DNA from 3 places in the Erwinia sp. HDF1-3R genome. Region 1 is predicted to be linked to each of the others. Evidence: predicted binding sites of a transcription regulator. Region 1 holds the regulator's gene; each other region holds the start of a gene.
What was found. Region 1 encodes PhoB, which activates phosphate uptake and scavenging genes when phosphate is short. Its sites were predicted from a motif close to CTGTCATAAAACTGNCNNAT; they were not measured.
Positions count from the first base shown of each region.

Region 1 (2,204 bases):
TTTGGTCCTGCATAGTCTGTAATGCTTTCTGCCGCCGCACGCCTTCCATCTCTGACGTTTCCATCATCTCCAGATAGCCCCCCAGCACCGTTAACGGCGTACGCAGTTCGTGACTGACGTTGGCAAAAAAGTTGCGCCGCGCGCCTTCAAGCTGGTGCATCTGCGTGACGTCCCGAGCCACCAGGAGCCACTGCCCTTCGCTGTAGGACATTACGCGAAATTCAAGGTGACGCTGACTGTTAAGCACCAGCATCAGCGGGCGGGTAAATTCGCGCTGGCGCAGATAGCGGGTGAACTCAGGATAGCGCAGCAGGTTGAGGATATTTTGTCCGTTATCTTCGGGCCAGCGCAGACCGAGCATCTGCTGAGCGAGGCCGTTGCACCAGAAGATGCTGCCCTCTTCGGTGGTCAGCACCAGCGCATCAGGCAGTGATTCGGCGCCGCTGCGAAAGCGTTTGATCAGATGGCCCAGTTCGCGACGTCGACGGCGGTTTCGCGCCTGCATCTGGTAAATACCGTAAAAAAGGGGTTCCCAGCTGCCGCGCCCACCTGGCGGCGTCATGCTGCGGTCGATCCACAACCAGTGCGAAAGACGAAGGATGTTGGCAAAATGCCAGCCCAGCAGGGCCAGCACGGAGAGCAGCAGCAGCCACGGCAGATAGCCGATCAGCAGGCTGAGAGCCAGCGCGGGCAGGCACGCCAGCAGCAGTTCAAGCAGTAATCTCTTCCAGGAGAGGCGTTCCAGCACGGTGGATACTCCGTTGCGAGATCAGTAGCGTGAGGAAAAACGGTAACCTGTGCCGCGCACCGTTTGCACCATGCGATCGTGCCCGGTAAGTTCGAGCGCTTTGCGCAGTCGGCGAATATGCACATCAACGGTACGATCTTCGACGTAAACGTTAGTGCCCCATACGTGATTAAGCAACTGTTCACGGCTGTAAACGCGCTCGGGATGGGTCATAAAGAAGTGCAGCAGCTTATATTCCGTCGGCCCCATTTCAACGGGCTGGGTATCGGACATCACCCGGTGGGAGGAGGGATCCAGTGTCAGTCCCTGCATTTCGATCGCTTCTTCCACCGCCATCGGTGAAATGCGGCGCATGACCGCTTTGATGCGGGCGATAAGCTCTTTTGGTGAGAATGGCTTGGTGATGTAGTCATCGGCTCCCACCTCAAGGCCCCGAACGCGATCTTCTTCTTCGCCGCGCGCCGTGAGCATCATGACCGGTATATGTCGGGTCATGGCTTCACGCTTCAAGTGCCGGATGAGCTGAATGCCCGATCCGCCGGGGAGCATCCAGTCCAGCAGTATCAGGTCGGGCCAGGGTTCAATGAGCAGGTTGATGGCGCTGTCATAGTCTTCTGCTTCAATCGGTTGATAATCATTTTGTTCCAGAACGAAACAGAGCATTTCACGGATGGGGGTTTCATCTTCAACCACCAGAATGCGCTTAGCCATTATTACTCCTGCTGCGGTAACGGGATGTCATTGAGACTCGCGGCGTTATTATGCGTCACTTTTATGACATATTTATGAAAAAAGCCCCAGCCCCAGACGCAATTATGCTGCATGGGACGAATATCTGCGCTGCCGGTGGATAATCCCTGCGGGTGACGGTGAGTTGTGCAGGCTGGGATTTTTGCTTTGTCGGTGGATAATCCCTGCGGGTGACGGGCGTCCTCGCGCCAGGCTTTGCCTGGTGCCTTTGGCTCCGGCTCCAGGCCGGACGGCCCGGTCGCGAGCGGGCATCCCTGCCCGCCGCTCCCTGAGTGCAGCATCCCTGCTGCCCTCGCCTGGCCTTCCGTCTGCGCCGCAGCGCTGCGGAATGCCCGTCACCCGCAGGGATTATCCACCTCTCAGGCTTCCGGGCCGCTTTAAGTAAAACCGTTTATCTGTCCGCAGGCTGCTGAGCTGCTCCGGTAAAAACGTTTATCTGTCCGCGGGCTACTGAGCTGCTCCGGTAAAACCGTTTATCTGTCCGCAGATTTCATAGCCTATCCCCGTTAAGGTTTGCTCTCGCGCAGGATTCGGCTCACTTTTCGATTTAGTTTTTGGTACCGCTATTTAGGTCATTTATCTGCACCATGAAAAAACCAGTCAAAATAAACTGAGCACTCTCAGTCTTCTGATTTTCTTCATATCCCAACTATTTTGGTCATTGCATATTTCCTGTACGCATTCATATCTGACGAAGAGTTTCCGG
Region 1 covers NZ_CP155071.1:1,335,902-1,338,105, reverse strand. Annotated here, with positions in the region: gene phoR (phosphate regulon sensor histidine kinase PhoR) at 1-748, opposite strand, end outside; gene phoB (phosphate response regulator transcription factor PhoB) at 770-1,459, opposite strand; gene AAGR22_RS06030 (hypothetical protein) at 1,462-1,779, opposite strand.

Region 2 (2,204 bases), 1.1 Mb from region 1:
TGGCAATGGTCACCAGCACCATAAAAAATACGCCGGTCGCGCCACGGTTCCCTTTAAAGACTTTGTCTGACATCCAGCCGCACAGCAGCGTGCCAGGGATCCCGGCATACTCATAGAGAAAATAGGCCCATGAGGACTTATCCAGGGCGAAATGCTTCACCTCTTTCAGGTAGGTGGGCGACCAGTCGAGAATGCCGTAACGCAGCAGATAGACGAATACGTTCGCCAGCGCGATGTACCACAGCAGTTTGTTAGGCAGAATGTACTGCATAAAAATTTGCCGGGCGGTCAGCTCCTGCTCCTGCTTTTCGTTGTAGTCAGGGGGATAGTCGTTTTTGTACTCTTCCACCGGCGGCAGCCCGCAGGACTGAGGCGTATCGCGCATCAGGGCAAAGGCAAAAATCGCAATGACGATGGCGCCGAATGCTGGCATATAGAGTGCCGCTTTCCAGTCGTTAAACCAGGCCATCCCCAACAGAAAGAGCAGAGGCGGAATACCGCCACCGACGTTGTGGGCGCAGTTCCAGACGGAAACCACTCTCCCGCGCTCCTTCTGTGACCACCAGTGCACCATGGTCCTTCCGCACGGCGGCCATCCCATTCCCTGGAACCAGCCACAGAGAAACAGCAGCACAAACATGACCATAATGCTGGAGGTGGCCCAGGGGACAAATCCCATAAACAGCATGACGGCGGCGGCCAGGATTAGCCCCGCAGGCAGGAAAACGCGCGGATTGGAACGGTCAGAGACGGACCCCATGATGAATTTTGAGATGCCGTAGGCAATGGAGATGCCTGACAGGGCGAAACCCAGATCGCCGCGCGAGAAGCCCTGATCGACCAGATAAGGCATTGCCAGCGCAAAGTTCTTACGTACCAGATAATAGGCGGCATAGCCGAAGAAAATTCCCAGGAAAATTTGCCAGCGCAGTTTGCGGTATAGCGGATCAATTTGCTTCTTATCTACCCGTGGCTGGTGCGCAGCTGGCTTAAAAATACTTAGCATTTGGCCTCCAATGGCGCGGTTTATCTATTTTTTGACGCCCTGAGGCGCCTGGCGGGAACGGTCGAAACTTCCGTACGACCCAATGTTCCATATCGCGCAAAGGATAGGGGAGAGGGGCTAAGCGAACCGTGAAGAAGGGCGCAAATGTTACAATTTTATGTCAAATAGATGTTTTATGTGTCTGTTGTCACTTGTTCAGAAGGTTCTGATGAGGCAAAAAAGTGATATCAGTCACAGAAAAAAGGCGAGCGCCTGACAGGCTGCTCGTTTATGAACATTTTATGAGCGCAAAGAGTCTATGGATTTTTCGGTTGGTTAATGCTCAGTTGTAAACCAAATATTTTCCTGTGATCCCTGAGTTTTCGCTACACTACGGCCCCTTTTACTGCCGAGTGAATCATTGTGACGTTACTGATTGTCACCACAGTCCTGTGGGCCTTTTCTTTCAGCCTGATAGGCGAGTATCTGGCGGGGCAGGTTGATAGCGTATTCTCCGTGCTGATCCGCCTGCTGCTCGCGGCAGTCGTTTTCCTGCCCTTTTTACGTTTTCGCGGCCACCGGATTTCAACCATCCTGCTGTATATGGCGGTAGGCGCGATGCAGCTGGGCATTATGTATCTGATCAGCTTCCAGGCTTTTCTCTATCTCAGCGTATCGGACTTTCTGCTGTTTACCGTACTTACTCCTCTTTGGGTGACGTTGATTTACGATTTGCTAAGGGGGCGTGGCATACGTGCGGGCTACCTGTTTAGCGCCCTGCTGGCGGTGGTGGGCGCGGCCATTATTCGCTACGACAAAATAAGTGACCATTTCTGGTTCGGCCTGCTGCTGGTCCAGCTGGCGAATATCTGCTTTGCGATTGGCCTGGTGGGGTACAAGCGTCTACAGGAAGTTCGGCCCGTGCCGCAGCATACCGCGTTCTCCTGGTTCTATCTGGGCGCGGCCGCTGTCGCCGTTGTGGCCTGGTTTCTCTGGGGTAATCCGCACCGGCTTCCCACGACGTCATTCCAGTGGGGAATACTCATCTGGCTGGGCGTGGTGGCTTCTGGCCTCGGCTACTTTATGTGGAACTATGGTGCCACTCAGGTTGACGCCGGGACGCTGGGGATAATGAACAATATGCATGTACCAGCCGGGCTGTTGGTTAATCTTGCTATCTGGCAAAGGCAGCCGCACTGGCCGAGTTTTCTGATCGGTG
Region 2 covers NZ_CP155071.1:231,702-233,905, forward strand. Annotated here, with positions in the region: gene glpT (glycerol-3-phosphate transporter) at 1-1,006, opposite strand, end outside; gene AAGR22_RS01100 (carboxylate/amino acid/amine transporter) at 1,409-2,204, shown strand, end outside.
Region 2: a site for PhoB is predicted at 1,151-1,170, ahead of glpT (glycerol-3-phosphate transporter). Genes of this name have one in related genera too.

Region 3 (2,204 bases), 1.4 Mb from region 1:
CAACGACCTCTGAGCAGTATGAGGCCGGTGTGAAGTATCAGCCGGTGGGTACCTCCGATCTCTACTCCATCGCCGTTTATGATTTAACGCAGAAGGATGTTGGCAACCGCGTGGTGGTGGGCTCCTACTATGATCCGGCAGGAAAAGTGCATTCACAGGGGCTTGAACTGGAAGCACACAACCAGCTCACGCCGCGCCTGAGCACCCTTGCCAGCTATACGCTGAACCACGTGCGCTATAAGGACTCGGTGGACGGCAACGACGGACATACCCCTTACGTCACGCCGAATTCCATGGCGTCGGCCTGGGCTAAATACCAGTTTGACTATGGGCTGAGCGTCGGTGCGGGCGTGCGCTATATCGGCAAGCAGTGGGCAGATAACGAAAATACTACGCGCCTGCCCTCCGTCACGCTGTTTGACGCGTCAGTGCGTGCCGATCTGGGCGCCTGGAACAGCAGCCTGAAAGGCGCCTTCGTGCAGGTTAACGCCAATAACCTGACCGATCGTGACTACGTCTCGGCCTGTTACGGTACCGGTTACTGCTACTGGGGCGCTGAGCGGACTATTATGGCGACCGTCGGCTACGACTTCTGATGCGACGTCGCTGTTCCAGATAGTGTGCCGGGGTATGTGCAGCGGTAATGCGCGCATTAATTCAGCGTAACGCCTCAGTCAGCCCGAAAACTCAGCGTGGGATAACCCTGCGCTGAGTTTTTTTATGCCCGGCAGTCAGTCACTTTCCGTGTCATAAAAATGTCATATTGCGTACATGTCACTGTCATCAAAATGTCCTATTTTCCCTCCAGCAGCAAAAAATACTGAGATTAAGACCGCGTGTAGTCTGACTTTTAATCCCCCGGAGGGAATATGACACTGGTACGCAAAACCCTGACGCAATTCGTCGCAGTAACCCTTTCACTTAGCACTCTTTCCGTCATGGCGGCCACCAATTTGACCGGCGCGGGCGGCACCTTCCCGGCACCGGTTTATAACAAATGGGCCGCAGAGTACAACACGGCGACGGGTGCGCAGGTTAACTATCAGGGCATTGGATCCTCCGGCGGTGTAAAGCAAATCATCGCGAAAACCGTCGACTTTGGCGCGTCTGACGCCCCAATGAAAGACGACGAACTGCAAAAAAATGGCCTGTTCCAGTTTCCTACCGTGATTGGCGGCGTGGTACTGGCCGTTAATCTGCCTGGGGTGAAATCCGGCCAGCTGACGCTGGACGGGAAAACCGTCGGCGATATTTATCTGGGCAACGTTAAAAAGTGGAATGACCCGGCTATTAGTCGCCTGAACCCTGGCGTTAAGCTGCCCGACAGCAACATCAACGTGGTGCGCCGCGCCGACGGATCCGGCACCTCGTTCGTCTTCACCAGCTACCTGGCAAAGGTGAACAGCGACTGGAACAGCAAAGTGGGCAAGGGGAATACCGTAAACTGGCCGGTTGGCCTGGGCGGTAAGGGTAATGACGGCGTTGCTGCCTTTGTTCAGCGGCTGCCAGGCTCAATTGGCTACGTCGAGTATGCCTATGCGAAACAAAACGGCCTGGCCTGGACCAAACTGCTGGATGCCGATGGCAAAGCGGTTGAACCCGGTGAGCAGAGCTTCAGCAATGCGGCGAAAGGCGCAGACTGGCAGCGCTCTTTTGCTCAGGATCTGACGTTTCAGAAGGGCGAAAATGCCTGGCCGATTACCTCCACCACCTTCATTTTGCTGCATAACGTGCAGGATAGCGCCGACAAGGGCGCAGCCGTGCTGAAATTCTTCGACTGGGCCTACAAAAACGGCAGCAAAACCACCACCAGCCTCGACTATGCGCCGCTGCCGGATGCGGTAGTTAAGCAGATCCGCGCCGCATGGAAAACCAACGTTAAAGACAGCTCAGGCAAGGCCCTCTTTTAGTCAAGGGGCTCGCTGACTGACCCCGGTATGGGGCGAGCCCTGGGCCGCCCCTACACTTCACTTACTGAGAACGCTATGGCTGCAACCACGCCGACATTCAGGCCTCCCGGCAGGCGGGGCGATATTATCTTCAGCGCGCTGGTTAAGCTGGCGGCGCTGATTGTACTGTTGCTGCTGGGCGGCATTATCGTTTCGCTTATTATCTCCTCCTGGCCGAGTATCCAGAAGTTTGGTTTCGCATTTTTATGGACCAAAACCTGGGATGCGCCCAACGAACAGTTTGGTGCGCTGGTG
Region 3 covers NZ_CP155071.1:4,767,487-4,769,690, reverse strand. Annotated here, with positions in the region: gene AAGR22_RS21680 (TonB-dependent siderophore receptor) at 1-596, shown strand, start outside; gene pstS (phosphate ABC transporter substrate-binding protein PstS) at 870-1,910, shown strand; gene pstC (phosphate ABC transporter permease PstC) at 1,986-2,204, shown strand, end outside.
Region 3: a site for PhoB is predicted at 745-764, ahead of pstS (phosphate ABC transporter substrate-binding protein PstS). Genes of this name have one in related genera too.